DNA from 2 places in the Alteromonas sp. ABH4_456 genome. Region 2 is predicted to be linked to the other one. Evidence: predicted binding sites of a transcription regulator. Region 2 holds the regulator's gene; the other holds the start of a gene.
What was found. The regulator NrdR, encoded in region 2, represses ribonucleotide reductase genes. The targets are predictions, from matches to a motif close to AAACACNANATNTNGTGTTT.
Positions count from the first base shown of each region.

Region 1 (12,553 bases), on a different contig from region 2:
CCAGACCTGCGGATTCCAAAGATTCCAGCAGTGTTTTATCCGGTACGGCATCAACACACCCCGTATCGACAATATCGATACGAAGTGTGGATTCAGGTTTTCCCATTAACGGGGAAGGTAGGAATTACAATTCAAAATCGGCGAAGTCATCTTCGCTGACTGAAGAGTCAATCTGACCTACCAGATAGGAACTGATCTCTGATTCCTGAGGCGCAACCTGTACGTTATCTGAGTTCAGGTAGTTGTTCATCCACGGCAACGGATTACTTTTCACTTCGTATGGTGCGTCAAAGCCAATAGCGGTCATACGCTGATTCGCGATGTATTCCACGTACTGACACAGAATTTCCTTATTCATACCGATCATTGAGCCGTTCTTGAACAGGTAATCAGCCCATTCCTTCTCCTGCTCAACAGCGCTGATGAAGATCTGGCGTGCCTCTTCATGGCACTCTGCGGCGATTTCTGCCATCTCAGGATCGTCCTTGCCTCTGGCCCACAGGTTCAGCACGTGCTGAGTAGAGGACAGGTGCAGGTTTTCATCACGGGCAATCAGACGGATAATTTTTGCGTTACCTTCCATCAGCTCACGCTCAGCAAACGCGAAGGTGCAGGCAAAGGACACATAGAAGCGAACCGCTTCCAGGGCATTAACTGAATTCATGCACAAGTACATTTTCTTCTTCAGAACACGCATGTTCACTTCGTACACTTCGCCGTCGACGGTATGAACGCCTTCACCTTGTGTCTGCCACAACTGTGTGTGGAAAATCAGATCATCGTAGTATTTAGAAATATCAGCAGCACGGCGCTTGATTTGCTCGTTAACCACGATGTCTTCAAAAATTGCACTCGGATCGGAAAACAGGTTACGAAGAATATGAGTGTAAGAACGGGAGTGAATCGTCTCAAAGAAAGACCAGGTTTCAATCCAGGTTTCCAGCTCCGGTAATGACACGATGGGCAGGAATGCAATATTCGGACTGCGGCCCTGAACGGAATCGAGCAAGGTTTGATATTTCAGATTAGAAATAAAAATGTGCTGCTCAGGCTCTGTGAGTTTCTGGAAGTCTACACGGTCACGCGTAACGTCAACTTCTTCCGGTCGCCAGAAGAAACTGATTTGTTTTTCAATGAGTTTTTCGAAAATGCTGTGCTTCTGCTGATCGTAACGGGCTACGTTAACAGGGTTACCGAAAAACATTGGCTCGACGAGAGGATTGACGCTTTGTTGATTAAACGTTGTGTATTTCATAACTGCGATAGTACTCAGAACAGATTTATCAGTTAAAAACGGAAGAAACCAGGGCAAGCCCTGGTTTATCGTTAAATTTTACATGCACCGCCGGCACAGTCGTCGTCTTCTTCAATCACAGCGGTTTGCGCCTGTGGTTGAGGTTTCGCCTGGCCTTGTTTGACTTCCATTGAGCTGGTGTCGGTGTTGCCGTCACGGGTGTTATGATAATACAGTGTTTTCACACCCAGCTTGTAAGAGGTCAGCAGATCTTTGAGCAGCAACTTCATCGGTACCTTACCGCTTTCATATTTGCCCGGATCGTAACTGGTGTTAGCAGAAATAGTCTGGTCAATGAATTTCTGCATAATACCAACCAGTTGCAGGTAACCGTCATTGGACGGAATATCCCACAGCAGTTCATAGACATCTTTCAGATTTTCATATTCAGGAACAACTTGCTTCAGTACACCATCTTTACTAGATTTAATGCTGATATGACCTCGGGGCGGCTCGATACCATTGGTTGCATTGGAAATCTGCGAAGACGTTTCAGACGGCATCAGCGCAGACAGCGTAGAATTACGTAGTCCGTGCTCCATCATTTCAGCGCGCAGGCCTTCCCAGTCCATGTGTAAGGGTTCATTACAAATGGCGTCCAAATCTTTTTTGTAGGTATCGATAGGCAGAATACCTTTAGAGTAGGTGGTCTCATTAAATTTAGGACAGGCACCTTTCTCTTTTGCCAGATTCACAGACGCTTTCAATAAATGATACTGCATCGCTTCAAACGTACGGTGAATAAGCGGGTTTGCGCTGAAGTCAGAGTACTTCACGCCGTTCTTCGCAAGATAATAAGCGAAGTTGATAACACCTATACCCAGCGTACGACGATTCATGGTGGCATGGTATGCCGCCGGAACAGGGTAATCCTGATAGTCGAGCAGGCTGTCCAGTGCACGCACAGCTAGGTCGGATAATTCTTCGAATTCATCCAGAGATTTAATCGCGCCTAAGTTAAATGCTGACAGCGTACACAGTGCGATTTCGCCGTTTTCGTCGTTTACGTGCTCCAACGGCTTGGTCGGCAGCGCGATTTCAAGACACAGGTTGCTCTGACGGACAGGGGCAACAGCCGGGTCAAACGGGCTGTGAGTATTACAGTGGTCAACGTTTTGCAGGTAGATGCGTCCGGTTGAAGCACGTTCCTGCATAAACAGACTGAACAGTTCCATGGCTTTAATTTGCTTCTTACGAATGGAGTCATCCTGTTCGTATTTCACATACAGCTCTTCGAACTTGTTCTGATCAGCAAAGAAAGCATCGTACAGACCGGGTACATCAGACGGGCTGAACAGTGTGATGTAGCCGTCTTTCATCATACGCTGATACATCAGCTTGTTGAATTGCACGCCGTAGTCGAGATGACGTACGCGGTTTTCTTCAACACCACGGTTATTTTTCAATACCAGCAGTGATTCAACTTCCATGTGCCACAGCGGGTAGAACAACGTCGCTGCACCACCACGAACACCGCCCTGAGAGCAGCTTTTTACCGCAGTCTGGAAGTACTTGTAGAAAGGAATACAACCTGTGTGGAAAGCTTCACCACCACGGATTGGACTACCCAGTGCACGAATGCGACCAGCGTTTACACCAATACCGGCACGTTGACTCACGTATTTTACGATGGCGCTGGCGGTGGCGTTGATAGAATCCAGACTATCACCGGTTTCAATCAGTACGCATGAGCTGAACTGACGGGTAGGGGTGCGCACACCGGACATAATCGGTGTAGGCAGAGAAATCTTGAATGTCGATGTTGCATCGTAAAAACGGCGGACATAATCAAGACGGGTTTCTTTCGGGTAGTCAGCGAACAGGCAGGCGGCTACCAGAACATACAGGAACTGGGCACTTTCATAGATGTCGCCGGTAACACGGTTTTGTACCAGATACTTACCTTCAAGCTGCTTAACAGCAGCATAACTGAAGGTCATATCACGCCAGTGATCGATGAAATCATCCATCGCCTCAAATTCAGCTTGCGTGTAGTCAGACAACAGGTGCTCGTCATACTTACCCTGTTCAACCATCTTTTTAACATGATCAAACAATTTAGGCGGCTCAAACTGACCATATGCTTTTTTACGCAGGTGGAAGATCGCCAGACGGGCTGCAAGATACTGATAATCAGGCGCATCTGTTGAAATAAGATCGGCTGCTGACTTGATCAATGTCTCGTGGATTTCGCCGGTCTTGATACCATCGTAAAATTGGATCTGAGCTTTGATTTCTACCTGAGAAACAGAAACGTTATTTAACCCTTCTGCTGCCCACGTGATCACTTTATGGATCTTATCTAACTCAATGACTTCTTTTTCGCCATTGCGTTTAGTGACATACAAGTTGTTGTTCATTTGTACTGGCCGTTAGTTTGTTAGCGCATGAAGCAAGGGTTGGCACCCTATTCATCTTTATAAAATTGAATTTGCTAAGCCTTGAAAGCTTGATCCAGCAGAGATCCCTTACTGCCTGGCGGGATCCCGTGTTTTTGTACTACTTTATTGTTCTAAAACACCCGTCGGACAAGACACAAGATAGTGAGGTTTGCGTGGTTTTGCAACCCAATATCTGGTGGTTTATCCAGCGATCAAAACGGTCCCTGAAAAAGGTTAGTGGTAACTCACCTATGAGCGGCATGACTAAGCCAAATCAGACAGATGCAACCATTTTTTACTTTTTTTGATCGCCGGTTAAAAAGTTTTAATCGCTCAAAGCGGGTTGGTTACAAATACGACATATAGCGTAATATTTATTCTTATATACTATATATAGTGTTTACAGCAGGCTTTTTTGCGTATGGACGATATAGTTCACATCGATGTTTTTGTCCGATAAGTAGAACTGGCGGCTTAGCGGATCCATATGCAGACCTGTGGTATTTCTGGCAAAAAGATCAACCTTATCGGTCATTGCCATTAATTCTGAAGGCTTAATGAAACGGGCATGCTGATGTGTGCCTTTTGGTACCAGCTTGAGGATATATTCGGCACCAACGATGCCCATCAGCCAGGATTTCACATTTCTGTTTAAAGTAGACAGAAATACATGGCCACCGGGCTTAACCAGCTTGGCGCAGGCAGCGATGATCGATGCCGGATCGGGAACGTGCTCGAGCATTTCCATACAAGTCACCACATCGAACTCTCCGGGTCTTTGTTCTGCAAAGTCTTCTGCAGAAACACACTGATAATCGACTTTTACACCGGATTCGAGACCATGAAGTTTAGCAACCTCTAAAGAAGCAGACGCCAAATCAATACCGGTAACATCAGCACCTAGTTTAGCCGTGGATTCTGCAAGAATGCCGCCGCCACAACCAATATCCAGCACTTTCTTTTCAAACAGACCATCACAGTGCTGCTGCACAAAATCAAGTCTTAACGGGTTGATTAAGTGCAGGGGTTTGAATTCACTTTCGGTATCCCACCAACGGGAGGCCAGTTCACTGAATTTGGCAATTTCTTGTTCATCGACATTCGACATACTGGTGCTCGTATTATCAGATAGAGGAGATTGATTTTGATAAATACGATACATGATCAAAGCAGTAAAAGGGACGATTTGTGTATTAAAGTGGATTAATTGCGTGAAAAGTAATCGGTTGGTAATAACAGCCCCATTTGCGGGTATTAAGCGCTACATAAATCTGTCATCCGGTGATACACTCAATGATTACTTGTAAAACCCATAATAAGAAAGCGCTGTTCTTAGCTGCATTTAAAAGTGCGTGACATTGGATACGCTTGAACTTGAATCAAGGGACATAGCAGTTTATGACTGATAACGCTAAAGAAATTCTCCCCATAAATATCGAGGAAGAGCTTAAAAACTCCTACCTTGATTATGCGATGAGCGTTATTGTCGGGCGAGCATTGCCTGACGTAAGGGACGGCCTCAAGCCGGTTCACCGCCGCGTACTCTTCGCGATGAACGAACTCAAAAACGACTTCAATAAACCGTATAAGAAATCCGCCCGTGTGGTGGGTGATGTTATCGGTAAATATCACCCTCATGGTGACAGTGCGGTATACGACACCATCGTACGTATGGCACAGCCATTCTCTTTACGTTACATGCTGGTAGACGGGCAGGGTAACTTCGGTTCTGTAGACGGCGACTCTGCCGCGGCCATGCGTTATACCGAAGTACGTATGGCTAAAATTGCCCATGAGTTACTGGCGGATCTTGATAAAGAAACCGTAGATTTCGTACCTAACTATGACGGTACTGAGCAAATTCCAGAGGTTTTACCTACTAAAGTACCAAACCTGCTGGTAAACGGCTCCTCCGGTATTGCCGTTGGTATGGCAACAAACATTCCGCCCCACAACCTCACTGAAGTGGTGAACGGCTGTATCGCAATGATAGAGAATCCTGCCGTTACCATTGAAGAGCTGATGCAGTATATTCCGGGTCCGGATTTCCCTACTGCGGCGATGATCAGTGGTCGTAAGGGTATTGATGATGCTTACCGTACCGGTCGAGGCAAAATCTATCTGCGTGCCAAAGCGGAAATCGAAACCGACAGTAATGGTAAAGAAACCATCATTGTTAATGAGATCCCTTATCAGGTAAACAAAGCCCGCCTGATTGAAAAGATCGCTGAACTGGTAAAAGAAAAACGTATCGAAGGTATTTCTGCCCTGCGTGATGAGTCTGACAAAGACGGTATGCGCATTGTTGTTGAAGTAAAACGCAACGAGTCGGCGGAAGTACTGCTTAACCACCTGTATGCCAATACCCAGCTACAAACAGTATTCGGTATTAATATGGTGGCACTGGATAACGGTCAGCCTAAAGTATTCAACCTTAAAGAAATGCTTGAGGCTTTTATCCTTCACCGTCGTGAAGTGGTTACCCGCCGTACGGTATACGAACTGCGTAAAGCGCGGGATCGTGCCCATATCCTTGAAGGTCTTGCCATCGCACTGACCAACATCGATCCTATCATTGAGCTTATCAAAGCTTCGCCGAGTCCGTCTGAAGCTAAGAAAGCTTTGGTTGCACAGGGCTGGCACCTGGGTGATGTTGCTGACATGCTTGAGCGTGCCGGTGATGATGCAGCCCGTCCGGACTGGCTGACACCGGAATTTGGTATCCGTGACGGCAAGTACTACCTGACAGAACAACAGGCACAGGCCATCCTTGATCTGCGTCTTCATAAACTGACAGGTCTTGAGCACGAAAAGATCCTTGATGAGTACAAAGAGCTACTGGCTATCATCGCTGAGTTGTTGCACATTCTGCGCAGTCCTGAGCGTCTGATGGAAGTGATTCGTGAAGAGCTCGAAAAAGTGCGTGATGAATTTGGTGATGAACGTCGCACAGAGATCACGGCTGCAAGTCATGACATTGATATTGAAGATTTGATTGAGCAGGAAGACGTTGTTGTGACGCTGTCCCGCGAAGGCTATGTGAAATATCAGAAACTGACTGAATATGAAGCACAGCGCCGTGGTGGTAAGGGTAAGTCAGCGACGAAGATGAAAGATGAAGATTTCATTGAGCGTCTGCTGGTTGCGAATACCCACGACCACATTCTGTGTTTCTCTACCCGTGGCCGTCTGTACTGGTTGAAGGTTTATCAGTTACCATTTGCCAGCCGGAACGCCCGTGGTAAACCGATTGTGAATATTCTGCCGCTGGAAAATGACGAGCGGATCACTGCCATTCTGCCTATTAAAGAATTTGAAGAAGGCAAGTTTGTACTCATGGCGACAGCCAACGGTACGGTGAAAAAGACTGATTTGAGTCTGTACTCCAGACCGCGCTCCAGTGGTATTATTGCCGTTAACCTTAATGAAGGCGATGAACTGATTGGCGTATCAATCACCCACGGTGATGACGACATCATGCTGTTCTCTGACGAAGGTAAAGTGGTTCGTTTTAACGAAAAACTGCGCGACTCAGAAACAGGTGAAGTGAAACGTGATCCGGAAACCGGTGAAGAGTTGCAGGCTCTTCGTCCTATGGGCAGAACGGCAACGGGTGTTCGCGGTATTAAACTGCAGGAAGGTCAGCGTGTGGTATCTCTGATTGTTCCCCGTGGTGACGGCGCCATCCTTACTGCAACTGAAAACGGTTATGGTAAACGTACGCCCCTTGAAGATTACCCGGCTAAGAGTCGTGCGACTCAGGGCGTGGTGTCTATCAAAGTGTCAGAACGTAACGGTAAAGTTGTCGGCGCTGTACAGGTTGATGAAACCGACGAAATCATGCTTATCAGCAACATGGGCACACTGGTACGTACCCGTGTCGGTGAAGTGTCTACGGTTGGCCGTAACACCCAGGGTGTACGTCTGATCAGAACTGCTGATGATGAGAAAGTAGTAGGTCTTCAACGTATCGAAGAAGTGATCGACGAAGAACTTGAACTGGAAGAAGGCGGGGAAAACACCGCTGAAGAAGCATCTGCTAACAATGATGCCGCTGTCTCAGACAGCGATAAGCCAACGACAGAAGAATAAGCCGGCGCGCTGTTAACTGCAGCGCGTTTTAACTCTTATTCAACAAGCGGCTTTTGCCGCTTGTTGTGTTTACAGGTGTTGAAATAATCTATGAGTAATGTATTTAACTTCAGTGCTGGACCCGCAATGTTACCTGCAGAGGTCATGCAGCAGGCACAGGCGGAATTTCTGAACTGGCGTGATTCAGGCTGCTCTGTCATGGAAGTCAGCCATCGAGGCAAAGATTTTATTGAAGTTGCCGCTACAGCAGAGCAGGACGTGCGCGACTTACTGGCCGTACCGGACAATTACAAAGTACTTTTTGCCCATGGTGGCGGCCGCGGACAGTTTGCCTCTGTGCCGCTGAACATCTCTCAAACCGGTGACACATCTTTGCACATGGTTACCGGCTCCTGGTCGAAAGGGGCCGTTGCTGAGGCATCTAAATACAACAATGCCAAAGTGATTGGTGAAACCATCGAGATTGACGGACTGAAATCAGTCGCAAGAGTCAATGCCGGCGATGTTGACCAGAATGCGGCTTACCTGCATTTTTGCCCCAATGAAACCGTTGATGGTATTGCTTTTGACTGGTTACCTGAGGCAGGTAAGGTACCGCTGGTATCTGATATGTCTTCTTGTATATTGTCGCAACCGCTGGATGTGGCTGCACACGGTATTATTTATGCCGGCGCACAAAAAAATATCGGTCCTTCCGGTTTATCGGTATTAATTGTGCGTGACGACCTTATCGGTAAAGCGCGTAAAGAAACCCCGTCCATTTTCGATTTTGATTTGATGGCTAATCACGATTCAATGTATAACACACCGCCCACTTTCTCATGGTATCTGGCGGGCCTCGTGTTCAAGTGGCTGAAGAACAATGGTGGCCTGAGTGCCATGCAAAAACGCAACGATGAGAAAGCAGCGTTACTGTATAATGCTATCGATAACAGTGATTTCTACTCAAACCCGGTGCATCCTGACAACCGTTCTAAAATGAATGTGCCTTTCCATCTGGCAGATGACGGATTGAATCAGGCATTTTTAGAACAGGCTGAAGCGGCCGGACTGAAAGCGTTGAAAGGGCACCGCTCTGTGGGCGGGATGCGCGCCAGTATCTATAACGCAATGCCGGTTGAAGGTGTTGTAGCACTGGTTGAATTTATGCAGCAATTTGAAAAGCAAAACGGGTGAGTCAGTGGAGCAGTTAACATTACAACCAATTTCCCGTGTAGACGGAGAAGTAAACGTACCCGGCTCTAAGAGTTTATCTAACCGTGCTCTGTTACTAGCAGCGCTGGCAAAAGGTGAGACAACACTGACCAATTTGCTGGACAGTGATGATATCCGCCACATGCTGGTTGCCCTTGAAAAGCTGGGTGTGACTTACACACTGAGTGAGGACAAGACTGAATGTACGGTTACCGGTATTGGCGGTAAATTCAATGTTGCCGGTGAAACCGAATTATTTCTTGGCAATGCCGGAACGGCAATGCGCCCGTTGTGTGCTGTCCTTGCTGCCAGTGATGTGCTGGTTACACTGACCGGCGAACCGCGTATGGAAGAGCGTCCAATCGGCGATCTGGTTGATGCATTGCTGGAAGCCGGTGCTGATGTCACATATCTTAAAAATGCTGGTTATCCGCCGCTTAAAATTGCCGGTAAACCCTTGTCGGCCAAAGAAGTTAACGTGGATGGGAGCGTATCCAGTCAGTTCCTGACCGCAATATTAATGGCTGCGCCGTTATTCGCTTCTGATACGCTGATAAAAATTAAGGGTGAGCTGGTTTCTAAACCCTATATCGATATTACGCTGGATACCATGGCCAAATTCGGTATTGTCGTCACTAACAATGACTACACCTGCTTCGAGGTCAAGGGAAATCAAACTTACACTTCTCCGGGTCGTTTCATGGTTGAGGGTGATGCGTCATCGGCCTCTTACTTCCTGGCTGCTGCTGCAATTAAAGGCGGTACGGTGAAAGTTACCGGCATTGGTAGTAAAAGTATCCAGGGTGACGTACGTTTTGCTGATGTACTTGAAGCGATGGGAGCGAAAGTTGAATGGGCGGATGAGTCAGTGACTGTCACCGGTGCACCGTTAAAAGGTGTGGATATGGATATGAATCATATTCCTGATGCAGCCATGACTATTGCTACCACAGCGCTGTTTGCTGAAGGGCCGACGTCTATCCGTAATATCTACAACTGGCGGGTTAAAGAAACGGATCGCCTGCATGCAATGGCTACTGAGTTACGCAAATTGGGCGCCGAAGTGGACGAAGGACACGATTACATCACCGTGCAACCTTTGAAATCACTGAAGCATGCTGAAATCAATACATATAATGATCACCGGGTGGCAATGTGCTTCTCCCTTGTAGCACTTAGCGATACGCCGGTCACTATTAACGATCCGCGCTGTACAGCCAAAACCTTCCCGGACTACTTCACCCGGTTCGCGACAATCTGTCACTAATTTGTCGCTAACTGTCAGGAAAATGACAGCTTTCTAAGTTAAAACAATGCTGCCTGTTCTTACAGGCAGCATTGCTTATGATGCCAAGGTGCGTATAATTGCGCGCGATTTAATAACCTTTTAACAAGTGGAGCAGGTATGCAACTGATCCCCGTCGTCACGGTTGACGGACCAAGTGGAGCTGGTAAAGGAACCCTGAGCAGTTTACTTGCAAAAGAACTTCAATGGCATTTTCTGGATAGTGGCGCAATATATCGCGTTCTGGCTGTTGCAGCATTACACCACGATTTACCCGTGGATGATGAAGCTTCTGTTGTGCCGCTGGCAACCGGTCTGGATGTCAGCTTTGAAACAAACGGCGAAGCTAACCGCATTATTCTGGAAGGTGAAGATGTGACTGATGATATCCGCACTGAACAGGTAGGCGCTGTAGCATCACAGATAGCCGCGTTACCCAGAGTCCGTGAAGCATTATTACGTCGCCAGCGTGCCTTTCAGCAGGAGCCCGGCCTGGTTGCTGACGGCCGCGACATGGGCACGGTGGTGTTTCCTGATGCGGTTGTAAAACTGTTTTTAACAGCCAGCGCTGAAGCCAGGGCTGAACGGCGATATGCCCAGTTGAAAGAGAAGGGCATGGATGTTAATATTGCGCGCCTTTTAACCGATATCAAAGCACGTGATGAACGTGATACGCAGCGGGCAGTTGCCCCTCTGGTACCGGCTGAAGATGCGGTAGTAATAGATTCTACTCACCTGGATATTACGCAGGTGTTTGAAAAAGCGATGGAAGTTGTGAGATCGAAGGTTCGCTGATTTAAGCGCAGCCTCTTTTTTTCGTTCCATTATTTTATATGTCGACACAGGACGTGACGACTTTTGTTAGCAACCCCACGTTAGCCGGACTGTAATGTGGATGTCAACTTTTAAAATTTACTGAGCATATGACTGAAAATTTTGCACAACTTTTTGAAGAAAGCTTACAAGAACTGGAAACACGCCCTGGTTCAATTGTAAAAGGTACCGTTGTTTCTATCGACAAAGACATCGTTCTTGTTGACGCAGGCTTGAAATCAGAAAGTGCTATCCCAGCTGATCAATTCAAAAATGCTGAAGGCGAATTAGAAATCGCTGTTGGCGACTCTGTAGACGTAGCACTTGACGCTGTTGAAGATGGTTTCGGTGAAACTATCCTGTCACGTGAAAAAGCTAAGCGCCACGAAGCATGGGTTGAGCTGGAAAAAGCTTACGAAGATAAAGTCACTATCAAAGGCGTTATCAACGGTAAAGTTAAAGGCGGTTTCACTGTTGAAGTTAACAGTGTACGCGCGTTCCTGCCAGGTTCTCTGGTCGACGTACGTCCAGTACGCGACACTACTCACCTGGAAGGCAAAGAGCTTGAGTTTAAAGTAATCAAGCTGGATGCTAAGCGTAACAACGTTGTTGTTTCACGTCGTGCGGTTATCGAAGCAGAAAGCAGTGCAGAACGTGAAACTCTGCTGGCTAACCTGGAAGAAGGTCACGAAATCAAGGGTATCGTTAAGAACCTGACTGATTACGGTGCGTTCGTTGATCTGGGTGGCGTAGACGGTCTTCTGCACATTACTGATATGGCCTGGAAGCGCGTTAAGCACCCAAGCGAAATCGTTAATGTTGGTGACGAAATCAACGTTAAAGTTCTGAAGTTCGACAAAGACAAGCAGCGTGTTTCTCTGGGCATGAAGCAAATGGGCAACGATCCATGGCATGACATTTCCCAGCGTTACCCTGAAGGTACTAAGATCTCTGGTCAGGTAACTAACCTGACAGACTACGGTTGCTTCGTTGAAATTGAAGACGGCGTTGAAGGTCTGGTACACGTTTCTGAAATGGACTGGACTAACAAGAACATCCACCCATCTAAAGTTGTTAGCTTAGGTGACACTGTTGAAGTTATGGTTCTGGAAATTGACGAAGAACGTCGTCGTATTTCTCTGGGTCTGAAGCAGTGCATTGCTAATCCTTGGGAAGAGTTCGCGAAGTCACACGAAAAAGGCGACAAAGTATCTGGTAAGATCAAGTCAATCACTGACTTCGGTATCTTCATCGGCCTTGACGGTGGCATCGACGGTCTGGTTCACTTGTCTGACATCAGCTGGAACAAAACTGGCGAAGACGCAGTTCGTGACTACAAAAAAGGTGACGAAATCTCTGCTGTTGTTCTGCAAGTCGACCCGGAGCGTGAGCGTATCTCTCTTGGCGTTAAGCAAATCGAAGAAGATCCTTTCAACAAGTATCTGACAGATAACAAGAAAGGTGCTATCGTTAACGGTACAGTTACTGCTGTTG
Region 1 covers NZ_JBSWXO010000001.1:95,389-107,941, reverse strand. The annotation lists gene yfaE (class I ribonucleotide reductase maintenance protein YfaE) at 1-106, opposite strand, end outside; gene nrdB (class Ia ribonucleoside-diphosphate reductase subunit beta) at 125-1,255, opposite strand; gene nrdA (class 1a ribonucleoside-diphosphate reductase subunit alpha) at 1,327-3,654, opposite strand; gene ubiG (bifunctional 2-polyprenyl-6-hydroxyphenol methylase/3-demethylubiquinol 3-O-methyltransferase UbiG) at 4,076-4,783, opposite strand; gene gyrA (DNA topoisomerase (ATP-hydrolyzing) subunit A) at 5,074-7,767, shown strand; gene serC (3-phosphoserine/phosphohydroxythreonine transaminase) at 7,858-8,943, shown strand; gene aroA (3-phosphoshikimate 1-carboxyvinyltransferase) at 8,948-10,228, shown strand; gene cmk ((d)CMP kinase) at 10,367-11,041, shown strand; gene rpsA (30S ribosomal protein S1) at 11,170-12,553, shown strand, end outside.
Region 1: a site for NrdR is predicted at 3,858-3,877, ahead of nrdA (class 1a ribonucleoside-diphosphate reductase subunit alpha). Genes of this name have one in related genera too.

Region 2 (12,553 bases):
TAACCGGCTTGCTGAGCAAACGCATTTTTTTAACGCCCATGGTCGCCAGAATCTGGCTGCCAACACCTACGGTACGTGATGAACCGGTCCAGGTTTTTCCTTCCGGCTTTTCACCACGGTCTTCTGCAGCAAATTGTCTGACCTGCCCTTCCAGGTCTTCTTCTTTACCCAGCACCACCAGCACACCACCCTCGTCTGCAATGCGCTTCATGGCATCAGGTAACGTCATGGTACGGTTTATCGCGCGGGTAGAACCCAGTAAATCACTAAGCGTATTATGCAAGTGAACACGCACAAGTGTAGGTGTTTCCGGGTCAATGTCACCTTTCTTCAGCGCAAAGTGAATCTGATTATCGATAACATCTTTAAAGGTATGCAGTTCGAACTCACCATATTCCGTAGGCAGGCTGCACTGGGCAACTTTCTCTATAGTGGTTTCGTTCAGATTGCGATATTCAATCAGATCCGCAATTGTGCCGATTTTTATATCGTATTTTTCGGCGAATTTTTCGAGCTCAGGACGACGGGCCATGGTGCCGTCTTCATTGAGGATCTCGACAATAACAGCAGCTGGCTCACAGCCACCAAGACGGGCAAGATCGACGCTTGCTTCGGTATGACCTGCACGGTTCAGTACACCACCTTCTTTAGCGATTAACGGAAAAATGTGGCCCGGCTGCACAATATCAGTTGCTTTAGCATCCTTACCTACCGCGGCCAAAATTGTGGTCGCGCGGTCTGCAGCAGAAATACCGGTGGTTACGCCACGTGCTGCTTCAATGGAAACGGTAAAGGCGGTATGAAATTGTGCGCCGTTTTTATCTACCATCAGCGGTAAATTCAAACGTTCACAGCGCTCCTGCGTCATGGGCAGGCATACCAGTCCGCGGGCATGAGTAACCATAAAGTTAATCGCTTCCGGCGTCACATGCTCAGCGGCCATGATGATATCGCCTTCATTCTCGCGATCTTCATCGTCCATCAGGATAACCATTTTACCCTGACGGATATCTTCAATTATTTCAGCTGTGGTGTTGAGTGCCATAATTTCACTTATGTAGGGTTATTTTCTAAGAAAACCATTTTCGGCCAGGAAGGCCATACTAATGTCTTTTTTGGTGGTCTTTTCTGCTGCCTTGTCACCCATCATCAGGCGTTCCAGATAGCGGGCAACCACGTCTACTTCCAGATTGACCCGACTGCCGGCTTTATAAGTGCCGATAACCGTTTCCTGCAGGGTGTGAGGGATGATCCACAACATAAACTCATTGCCATCCACCTCATTCACAGTCAGGCTGACGCCGTCCACCGTGATACTGCCTTTATGGGCAATATACTTTGCTAACTCAGTGGGGGCAGAAATCCAGATTTCAATGTAAGTACTGTGTTTAACAATCTTTTTGACTTCACCAACGCCGTCCACATGGCCGGATACAATATGACCACCAAAACGATCGGTGGGGCGCATGGCTTTTTCCAGATTCACGGTACTGCCGGGCTTATAATTGGCAAAACCGGTGTAACGGATGGTTTCGGCTGACACGTCAGCACAATAATAATCTGTACCGAAGTCGGTTACTGTGAGACAGACGCCGTTTGTGGCAATACTGTCGCCAAGGGCCACATCAGACATATCCAGCTTTTCTGACGACACAGTCAGCTTGATGTCTTCGCCCCGGTGATCAAGAGACTGAATCGTCCCCAGGGCCTGAATAATTCCGGTAAACATCGTATACCCTCTACAAAAGCGTTACTTAATAATATCGTATGACAAGCGGATATCAGGGCCGGTTTGCCGTACGTCAGTCAGTGACAGTACCGGCGTTTCATCCAGCGACACAAATTCATCCAGCGTGAGCATGCTTTGTGCTTTGTCACCCAACAGTTTGGACGCCTGATACACCACAAGCCGGTCAACTTCACCGGCAGTAAACAATGCACCGGCAAGACCCGGGCCGGCTTCCACCCAAACATCATTAATTTGCCGCTCCCCCAGCTTCTCCATGAGCTGAGACAGGTCTATGTAATTGCCACGCATGGAGACGGCCAGTGCAGGGACACTGGTTTGCGGCGCAACTGGCTGACCGGTTACCCGCAGGGTTTTGTGTCCGTCTGTGAATAATTGCAGATCGTCCGGTAACCGGTTGTGGCTGTCTATCACGACCCTGAGCGGCTGCCTTACCGGCGAAACAGGATAATCAGAAAAATTGGCTTCATTTTCCCTGACCAGCAAAGACGGATTGTCGGCCAGTGCAGTGCCACTGCCGGTTAGAATGGCACAACTTGCAGCACGGTGTAATTGCACATCGCGACGGGATTCGGGACTGGTGATCCATTGACTGACGCCGTTAGACAACGCTATTTTGCCATCAAGACTGATACCCAGTTTCACCGTTACCCGCGGTTTGCCTGATACCATGCGTTTGATAAAACCGGGGTTCAATGCTGCCGATTCGGCCGCCAGAATATCAGACACCACATCAATGCCGGCATCCTGAAGTTTTTTTATGCCACGGCCGCTTACCTGAGGGTTCGGATCAGTCATGGCGATAACCACCCTGCTGACACCAGCCTCCACTAAAGCATCGGCACAGGGAGGCGTTCGTCCGAAATGACTGCAGGGCTCAAGTGTGACATAAGCCGTACCGCCACGGGCCTTATCGCCCGCTTCACGAAGAGCATGTACTTCCGCGTGGGGAGTGCCGGCCTGAATATGGTAACCCTGTCCGGCTAAGGCACCGTTACTGTCAAGAATAATACAACCGACACGGGGATTCGGAGATGTGGTGAACTGACCCTGCGTAGCCAGTCTGATGGCTTTCGCCATCCAGGCGTAGTCCTGAGAAATGGAAACAGCTGACGTGGTTTTCATGGCGGTTATCAGTCTCCTAAACGGGCAATTTCCTCACCAAACTCACGAATATCTTCAAATGAGCGGTACACTGACGCAAACCGCACATAAGCGACTTTGTCCAGCACCTTCAGTGCATCCATAATCAGATTACCAAGGAATTCACTGGAGACTTCCCGCTCACCGGTAGCACGCAATGCAGACTTGAGCGACAAAATCACTTCTTCCACTTTCTCCGTGCTCACAGGGCGCTTTTCCAGTGCCCGCTGCAAGCCGGCGCGCAGCTTATCTTCATTGAACGGCTCTCTCGAACCATCCCGTTTAATGACTCTCGGCATCACTAATTCAGCACTTTCAAAGGTAGTAAAGCGCTCGTGACAGATAACACATTCGCGACGGCGACGTACCTGATGCCCTTCTGCCACCAGACGGGAATCGATAACTTTGGTTTCCTGTGCCGAACAAAACGGGCAAAACATAGCAGGTCCTTTTAACAACAAAGCCGCCAGGCAGCACAGGCTGCTCTGACGGCATCAACTCTTACTGACTAAGAGCGGGGAATTTCATACTGATAAAACGGCTTACCCGTAAACCGGGAACGCTTTACACAGTTCAACAACTTCACCTTTAACACGCTCAACAACACTTTCATCACCCATGTTGTCCAGAATGTCGCAGATCCAGGTCGCAACCTGTTTCGCCTGCTCTTCTTTGAAGCCACGACGGGTAATCGCCGGACTACCGATACGCAGACCACTGGTCACGAACGGTGAACGTGGATCTTTTGGTACAGAGTTTTTGTTTACAGTGATGTTTGCACGGCCAAGCGCGGCATCAGCGTCTTTACCTGTGATATCTTTCTTAATCAGATCCAGCAGGAACAGGTGGTTTTCAGTACCGCCTGACACTACGTCGTAACCACGCTCCAGCACCACTTCAACCATGGCTTTTGCGTTTTTCACAACTTGCTGCTGATATTCTTTAAATTCAGGCTGAAGGGCTTCTTTGAACGCTACCGCTTTAGCTGCAATAACGTGACACAGAGGACCACCCTGGTTGCCGGGGAATACGGAACTGTTCAGTTTCTTGTAGATGTCTTCGTCGCCACAGGCAGACAGGATCAGACCACTACGGGGACCCGCAAGGGTTTTGTGAGTCGTGGTAGTCACTACGTGTGCATGAGGCAGCGGGCTCGGATAAACACCGGCAGCAATCAGACCGGCAACGTGTGCCATGTCGACCAGCAGGTACGCACCTACTTTATCTGCGATTTCACGGAAACGGGCCCAGTCAACCACTTTTGAATAAGCAGAGAAACCACCGATAATCATCTTAGGCTTGTGCTCTAAGGCCAGTGCTTCAACCTGCTCGTAATCGATTTCGCCGGTTTCTTCATTCAGACCATACTGTACCGCGTTGTAGGTTTTACCTGAGAAGTTTACGTGAGAACCGTGAGTTAAGTGACCGCCTTCAGACAGACTCATACCCAGAACAGTATCACCGGCATTAATTAGAGCCATAAACGCAGCAGCGTTGGCCTGAGAGCCTGCATGGGGCTGAACGTTGGCGTACTCAGCACCAAACAGTTGCTTAGCACGGTCAATCGCCAGTTGCTCTACCACGTCTACATGCTCACAACCACCATAGTAACGCTTACCGGGATAACCTTCTGCGTACTTATTCGTTAACTGAGAGCCTTGCGCCTCCATGACACGTGGACTGCAATAGTTTTCTGATGCGATGAGCTCAATGTGATGCTCCTGACGCTCAGCTTCTTTGGCCATGGCATCTGCCAGTTCCGGATCGTAATCCGCAATAGTCATATCGCGAGGTAACATGAAGGCTCCTTACTCTGCGTTTTATGGACAGCTAAAAAATGAGGGGCATATTTTAGTCATTTTAAGCCGCATGTATACTGCTTTATGCCCGTTTCGTTTATATCCGCAGCGGCAGCATTTCTTAACACTGCCCTACCGCTTATACGCCGCGGCCTGCGGCCATATATAACGTTTAATTACAATTCAGAAAGATTTAACCTTTTTCCAGCGCTTTCACACGGTTAAAGAGATCATCGATCTGACGGGTCCGTACAGTCACTTTACGCCAGTCGCGGTTTTTCATGGCCGGCTGACCGGATGAATAAACGCCGGACTCGGTAATATCCTGCACAATCATGGTATAACCGGTTACCTGCACATTGTCGCAAATGCTGATATGTCCATTCACACCACAGCCTCCGCCAAGTATGACGTATTTGCCGATATGACAACTGCCAGCAATGCCTGTAGCGCCGCAAATACAGGAGTGATCACCAATGATACAGTTATGTCCTACCTGTACCTGATTATCGATAATCACATTCTTACCGATGATGGTATCTTCCATTGCGCCACGGTCGATGCTGCTTGAAGCACCAATTTGTGAATCATCGCCAATCTGTACACTGCCGGTTTGCGGAATAGGCAGCCATGTTCCTTTGTCGTTTGCGTATCCAAAACCTGCCGCTCCAATAACGGTCTGGCTGTGAATAGTCACCCGCTTACCAATCACAATATCGTGATACACGGTGACGTTGGGATAAATGGTCGAACCCTCACCAATTTTCGTGCCTTTTCCAATCACGGTATTTGCGCCGATTCTGACGTTATCACCCAGCATGACATTATCTTCAATAATGACATTGTGACCCAGTGACACATTGGTTCCCAGCGTAGCAGAAGAAGCCACAACCGCCGTTTCAGCGATTCCGGATGCCACCTCAGGTGTGGTGTCGAACAACTGGGCTATGCGGGCAAAGGCTGCGTGGGGATTACTGTGAACCAGCGCAGGAACCGGACACTCGTCCAGCATTTTCTCATTCAGAATCACCGCTCCGGCGGCCGTATCAGCCAGTTGCGACTTATATTTTACGTTGGTCAGAAATGAAATCTGGTGGCCTTTGGACCCGGCCAGAGTGCCCACACCACTCAGCTTTGTTTCGTTGATACGGGCTTCATCACCCGCCACACTGCCACCCACGTGGTCAGCCAGCTCAGTTAAAGTGTATGTGCGTTTTGCGTGTGCCGTCATAGCTTAACCTGTTAGTCAATTTCCTGTGTGTATGGTAATGCAAAATCCCGGATTCGTCCTGACCCTCACCATTAATTTCCTGCCATCCGCCATGTAAACGTTCAAAATTAACCCATCATTGAAAATCACTGCTGGCTTTACTGGTCAGATTGAGGACAAAGCGAGTACAATAGATGGCATATCATTTACTTATATTGAAGCAAGGACACTGTTCGGAACATGTCATCACAATACGTATATTCCATGCACAGGGTTGGCAAAATTGTGCCACCCAACCGTCATATTTTAAAAGATATCTCTCTGAGCTTTTTCCCTGGCGCCAAAATCGGTGTTCTGGGTCTTAACGGTGCGGGGAAATCTACCCTGCTCCGCATCATGGCCGGCGTGGACACCGAAATAGAAGGTGAAGCCCGCCCGCAGCCGGGTATCAACATTGGTTACCTGCCACAGGAACCTAAGCTGGACGAGTCCAAAGACGTACGCGGCAACATCGAAGAAGCGGTTGCTGATGTAAAACACGCCCTTACCCGTCTTGATGAAGTGTATGCCGCCTACGCCGAAGCAGACGCCGATTTTGATGCGCTGGCAAAGGAACAAGGTGAGCTGGAAGCGATTATTCAGGCGAAGGACGGTCATAACCTGGACAACGCCCTGGAACGTGCTGCGGATGCCCTGCGTCTGCCGCCATGGGACGCCGATGTTTCCAAACTGTCCGGTGGTGAACGCCGCCGTGTAGCATTGTGTCGCCTGCTGCTTGAGAAGCCGGATATGCTGCTGCTTGACGAACCGACTAACCACCTGGACGCAGAATCTGTTGCCTGGCTGGAACGCTTCCTTCACGACTATGAAGGTACTGTGGTAGCCATTACCCACGACCGTTATTTCCTTGATAACGTTGCCGGCTGGATCCTGGAACTCGACCGTGGTCACGGTATTCCGTGGGAAGGTAACTATTCATCCTGGCTGGAACAGAAAGAAGCCCGTCTTGCCCAGGAAGAACGCACTGAAAATGCCCGCGTGAAATCCATGAAGCAGGAACTGGAATGGGTGCGCTCGAACCCGAAAGGCCGTCATGCTAAATCGAAAGCACGTATGGCCCGCTTTGAAGAAATGTCCACGTCTGATTACCAGAAGCGTAACGAAACTAATGAACTGTTCATTCCACCGGGTGAGCGACTGGGCGATAAAGTCATTGAAGTGAAGCACCTGAAAAAAGCTTATGGTGACCGTGTACTTATCGATGATATGGACTTCGTAGTACCGAAAGGCGCTATCGTCGGTATTATCGGTCCTAACGGTGCGGGTAAATCTACCCTGTTCAAAATGATCTCAGGTCAGGAGCAGCCGGACGAAGGTGAAGTGGTTATTGGTGATACCGTTCATCTTGCCAGTGTGGAGCAGTTCCGCGACCACATGAATGACAAGAATACCGTGTGGAAAGAAATCTCTGACGATTCTGACATTATCCGCATCGGTAACTTTGAAATTAACAGCCGCGCTTACTGCAGCCGCTTTAACTTCCGTGGCAGCGACCAGCAAAAGTTCATCGGCGATCTGTCCGGTGGTGAGCGCAACCGTGTTCACCTGGCCAAACTGCTGAAAGCCGGCGGCAACGTGTTGCTGCTCGATGAACCGACCAACGACCTGGACGTTGAAACCCTGCGTGCACTGGAAAATGCCTTATTGGAATTCCCGGGCTGTGCCATGGTTATCTCGCACGATCGCTGGTTCCTCGACCGCGTGGCCACGCATATCATTGACTACCGCGATGAAGGTAAAGTTAACTTCTTTGAAGGAAACTACACCGACTACGAAACCTGGCTGAAAGAAAACTTCGGACAGGACGTGGTAGAGCCACACCGCTTGAAATATAAGCGTATGGCGAAGAAGTAATACACAGGCCCCGCATTTGCGGGGCTTTTACTATCTGGTTGATTAATTTTCCGGCTTTCACAGGATTAATTTGAACGATCAGGTTGACCTTACCCCGTTGTTTACACTAATAATTAAGGGGTAAGTTATCAGGAAGAACAATTGTGGATAAACGACAGTTTCAGCGTGTAGATTTAAAGGTACCGGGAGAGCTCAGTCTCCATGGTAACAGCATACCTGTTACTGTTGAGGATGTATCACTGCAGGGCCTGCGCCTCAGCGCTGCAGAAGCCATGCTGGACATGTTGCCCTTCGACAGTCACGACCCTTACACAGTGATGTTTAAAGCAAATCCCGACAGTCCGTTAATGACACTGTATCTGATCCAGCTTTACCGCCAGTCTCCGCAAAAAGCCGGCGTCATTTATATCGGCTGTAAAGTTGATCACATCGATGTGGAATGTCTCGCCGAACTGCGCCGCCTGATCAATCTGAACAGCGGCGACGATGCGTTAAGCGAAAAAGACATGGACGCCCTGCTCAATGCAGTCTATCCCGGCAACTGAATGCTTAGCTGAGTGCATCCAGCGCTTCTGACAATTGACTCACCGGCACGACCTGCAATCCGGCTACCGGCTGTTTGGGCGCGTTGGATTTAGGCACGATAGCCCGTTTAAAACCGTGCTTGGCGGCTTCTGTGATCCGCTCACTGCCGTTCGGTACCGGTCTGATTTCACCGGCCAGACCCACCTCACCAAATACAATCAAATCCTTTGGTAAAGCACGGTTGCGGAAACTGCTGACCATCGCCAGCAATAAGGCTAAGTCAGCACTGGTTTCTGAAATTTTTACACCACCCACCACGTTAACAAATACGTCCTGATCGTTCATCTGTACATTACCGTGACGGTGCAACACTGCCAGTAACATGGCGAGCCGGTTTTGTTCCAGACCAACTGCAATCCGGCGGGGATTAGCCATCTGCGAATAGTCCACCAGCGCCTGAATCTCTACCAGCAACGGTCTGGTGCCCTCCCAGACTACCATCACACTGGATCCCGGAGCCTGATTTTCCCCCCGACTGAGGAAAATAGCGGAAGGATTGCTGACTTCTTTAAGACCTCTTTCCGTCATGCCGAAAACGCCAAGCTCATTAACAGCACCGAAACGGTTTTTATGACTGCGTAATGTTCTGAAGCGCCCGTCACTCTCGCCTTCCAGCATCATTGAACAGTCTATACAGTGCTCAAGGACTTTCGGGCCGGCCAGATTGCCATCTTTCGTTACGTGGCCAACGATAAACATGGCGATATGATGTTGTTTCGCAAAACGGGTCAGATAAGCGGCACTTTCCCTCACCTGCGATACGCTGCCGGGCGCAGACTGTACATCAGCCACATTCATTACCTGAATCGAATCAATAACCATAATTTTAGGCTGCTGTGTCAGTGCCAGCTCGCAGATAGTCTCCACATTGGTTTCTGCCAGCATCATCAGCTTATCAGTGGGTAACCCTAACCTTTGGGCACGCATGGCCACCTGTTGCAACGACTCTTCACCGGTAACATAAAGCGCGCTACGTTCTTTGGCTAACTGACACATCACCTGCAGTAACAGTGTACTTTTACCGGCACCGGGTGAACCGCCTATCAACATAGCCGCGCCGGGTACAATGCCACCGCCAAGTACCCGGTCCAGCTCTTTGAAGCCGGAGCTGAATCTGGGTAATGCTTCCAGATCGATGGCATTAAGAGGTTCTATACGGGCATTCGTCTGACCGGCGTAACCGCTGAATCCGGCCTTTGCTGTTTTAGCAGGGGAAACCACAAACTCTGAAATGGTGTTCCAGGATTTGCATTCGCTGCATTGTCCCTGCCACCTTGGAAACTCTGCGCCACAGTCAGAACAGACGTAGGCTGTTTTACGTTTTGCCATTTGAATTATTTTAAAGGTATTATTTTGCGCTATTCTAACGTTATTATGAAGGCACTGCATACCGGATTAAAGTAGGGATGGAGTCCGGGTAAATGTTCACTTACAGTCTCAGCGAAGTCTGCCGATAAGAAATACAACAGGGCAGCCAATTAAGAACAGTAGTTAAAATGGAAAAAGAACTTCAGCAATATGCAAACATTATAGAGCAGCTGAAATCATCAATCGGCGCCCCTGAATTCAATCAAGTTTTGATGCAACTGACGCAGAATCTTCCGTCAGAAAAACGCTTTCTCATCAAAATGGAGTTGAAAAGACTGGCCAAGCCCTGTGTACGCTCAATTGATCTGCGCGGTCAGGTGGACGGTGAATGCAAGCTTTTCGAATACCGTGGCAGGAAGCACTATCTCGATGACGTTGCCATAGACGTTTTTAACCGCCAGGTGAATATCTTCGGAAATTACACCTTTGGTGTTTACGAAACGGTGATGGCAACAGAAAACAACTTCAGGGTGATGCGGGAGCGGGCTGAACAACAAGCCTTGCAGGGCACGATTAAATCTGAAACAGAAACCAAGCAGGAAAACCTTCACCAGTACTCCATTCCTGTTGTCAATTTGCTGAATTATGCTCACCGTAATCAGGAACGGATGAACTTTGCTGTCGCAGTTGAAATACAGGACGAGAGCGGCAGTCAGTACAAAGCCAGCAGTGTGGATATTTCTACTGAAGGGCTCAGGTTGAAGTTACCGAAAGAATACCGCTTCCGGCCAGAACAGAAGTTACACATATTCTTCCGGGGCCTGGAAGATGAGTTTGCCATGGATAAGCGCTCGGGTATTGTTTATGAAGTCATTACCACCAAGTTTGAAAAATCAAATTATTACCTCATTCTTAAACGTAACCGTCAATTCCCTTCCCCGTCATTCGACAAGTTTCTCGATAACTTCATTCATGGCAACAAACGTCGTTATAAGGTTAACCTGACGAACACCATTGATGCCATCATCAATAAAACTGCAGAGCAGTATATTTCCCCCTGTAGTCCGTCGCTGCCGGTATTCATCGACAGTATCAATGACGCATTGCTTCCCCGTTATGCCATGCTCAATACCATCAACAAGGATATCCTGGATTACTGGAAGGATGAGACCGGTGAGATCAAACTGGGCTATTTGCTGAAACCTTCGCGACTGGCAAAATTGCAGGCTGATGCAGATAAACATAACGAACTGTATGTTTATTGTTTCACCCACATCCAGAACGGTGCGGTGTATTTCTACTCGGCGTCCACACGTGAACTGGAACAAAAAGAATCACTCAAGTCTGTTTTCATCGGATTTGGTTCCCGGAAAGTCAGCTGGCGGGTATTTAAACTGACAATGAGCACCATGTCACCGGATGAAGCGCATTGTCCGCTTTCTATTCCGGATGACGTAGGCAGTGTGGCAAAGAAACAAAACACGCCGCCTTCAGCCCGCCTGATGGCAAAACTAAAACGTCTTCAATACCTTGTGCATATTACAGATGTCACCTCTGAAAGCGGTCAACGGCAATATGCGGCGTTAAAATTTGACCGTAGTAACCTCGCCCATCTTCGCATTTTTGCTCACCCCAGAAATAAGCAACCTGCCCCTATCCGCCCTTACCGTTATCGTTTTCAGGAACAACGGATGGAAACCCGCTACATTCTGCGGTCGCCAGTTGTGTTAAGTGGCCTGAATGAAACCATGCAGTGCAAGGGGATTTCTGAAGATATCTCCATATCCGGCCTGCGCCTTGAAATTCCCGGCGAGTTTGACGGAGAAAAAGGCAGCCTGGTGAAAATTGCGCTGCCTGAACTGCAAGCGCTGACGACCAGGCACGATGTGACTGGATTGATTTACGAAGTGGTTTATTACAATACAGACCGCAATATTGTGCATCTTCGTGCCGCCGAAGGTGAACCGGGCGCTGCAGCCAGAAAGTTTTTTGATAATCTGATCAAGCAGAACAAACAGGCACTGCAAACCTATCCGGAAGAAGAAGAAATTCCGGGTATCGGTCATGCCCTGCGTTGTATTAACGCCCGTCACACACCTAATTTCGCTTTTCTGCTGGCCAAAAATGGTATTCGCTACGAGGCGGATATGGCTGTCATGAACGGAGTGAATTCTGTATCAGCACGCATGTTGACCCATTTCACCGGCAGTCGTAAAACCAACGTTGAGTTTCTCTACCGGGATAAGAACCTGGAAGCTCCGCTCATGCTTCATGGCATTAAAACCATGAGACTGGAAAATCAACCATTACGGCAAGAGCTTTTTATTGCTTATGATCCGGCCCGTAAAAACAGCAAACTGGCCATATTGCCTAAGCTGGATAAAGATTTTGCCAATGATGACACCAGAAAGTCCTTTATCACTGAAGCACTGGCAAGAGGTCACTTTATTGCCATGCAGGTTATTTTAACGACCACAGGTAAACCGGATCTGGACATGCTGCAAGCCGAATTAAGCTATGTCAGCATGTACGCATTGCACCGCGCTAAAGAACTGGAAGAGAAGATCTGGGGTATGGGCGCATCTGTGCACCTTGTCGACATGACCAGCGAAGTAATGACGCGTTTTGGCTATGACAAAGCAACCATTTCCCGTAACAGTCAGCTAAAGGCCATCAGCGAATCGACAGCGCAGATTGAAAAAATCCTCAACAATTAAACAAAGAAGACATGCTCACGGCATGCCTTCATCGCTTTGCTCTGTTTCAGGTTGTTATTCAGCCAGCAAATACAGCATGCCGTGCAAACCTGAGAACCGGATGGCGGTATCAGCTTTTTCCCTTACCAGC
Region 2 covers NZ_JBSWXO010000019.1:31,209-43,761, forward strand. The annotation lists gene ribBA (bifunctional 3,4-dihydroxy-2-butanone-4-phosphate synthase/GTP cyclohydrolase II) at 1-1,045, opposite strand, end outside; gene ACXAG2_RS19930 (riboflavin synthase) at 1,064-1,729, opposite strand; gene ribD (bifunctional diaminohydroxyphosphoribosylaminopyrimidine deaminase/5-amino-6-(5-phosphoribosylamino)uracil reductase RibD) at 1,751-2,872, opposite strand; gene nrdR (transcriptional regulator NrdR) at 2,881-3,330, opposite strand; gene glyA (serine hydroxymethyltransferase) at 3,433-4,689, opposite strand; gene lpxD (UDP-3-O-(3-hydroxymyristoyl)glucosamine N-acyltransferase) at 4,883-5,920, opposite strand; gene ettA (energy-dependent translational throttle protein EttA) at 6,140-7,813, shown strand; gene ACXAG2_RS19960 (PilZ domain-containing protein) at 7,957-8,358, shown strand; gene radA (DNA repair protein RadA) at 8,363-9,727, opposite strand; gene ACXAG2_RS19970 (PilZ domain-containing protein) at 9,895-12,423, shown strand; gene serB (phosphoserine phosphatase SerB) at 12,478-12,553, opposite strand, start outside.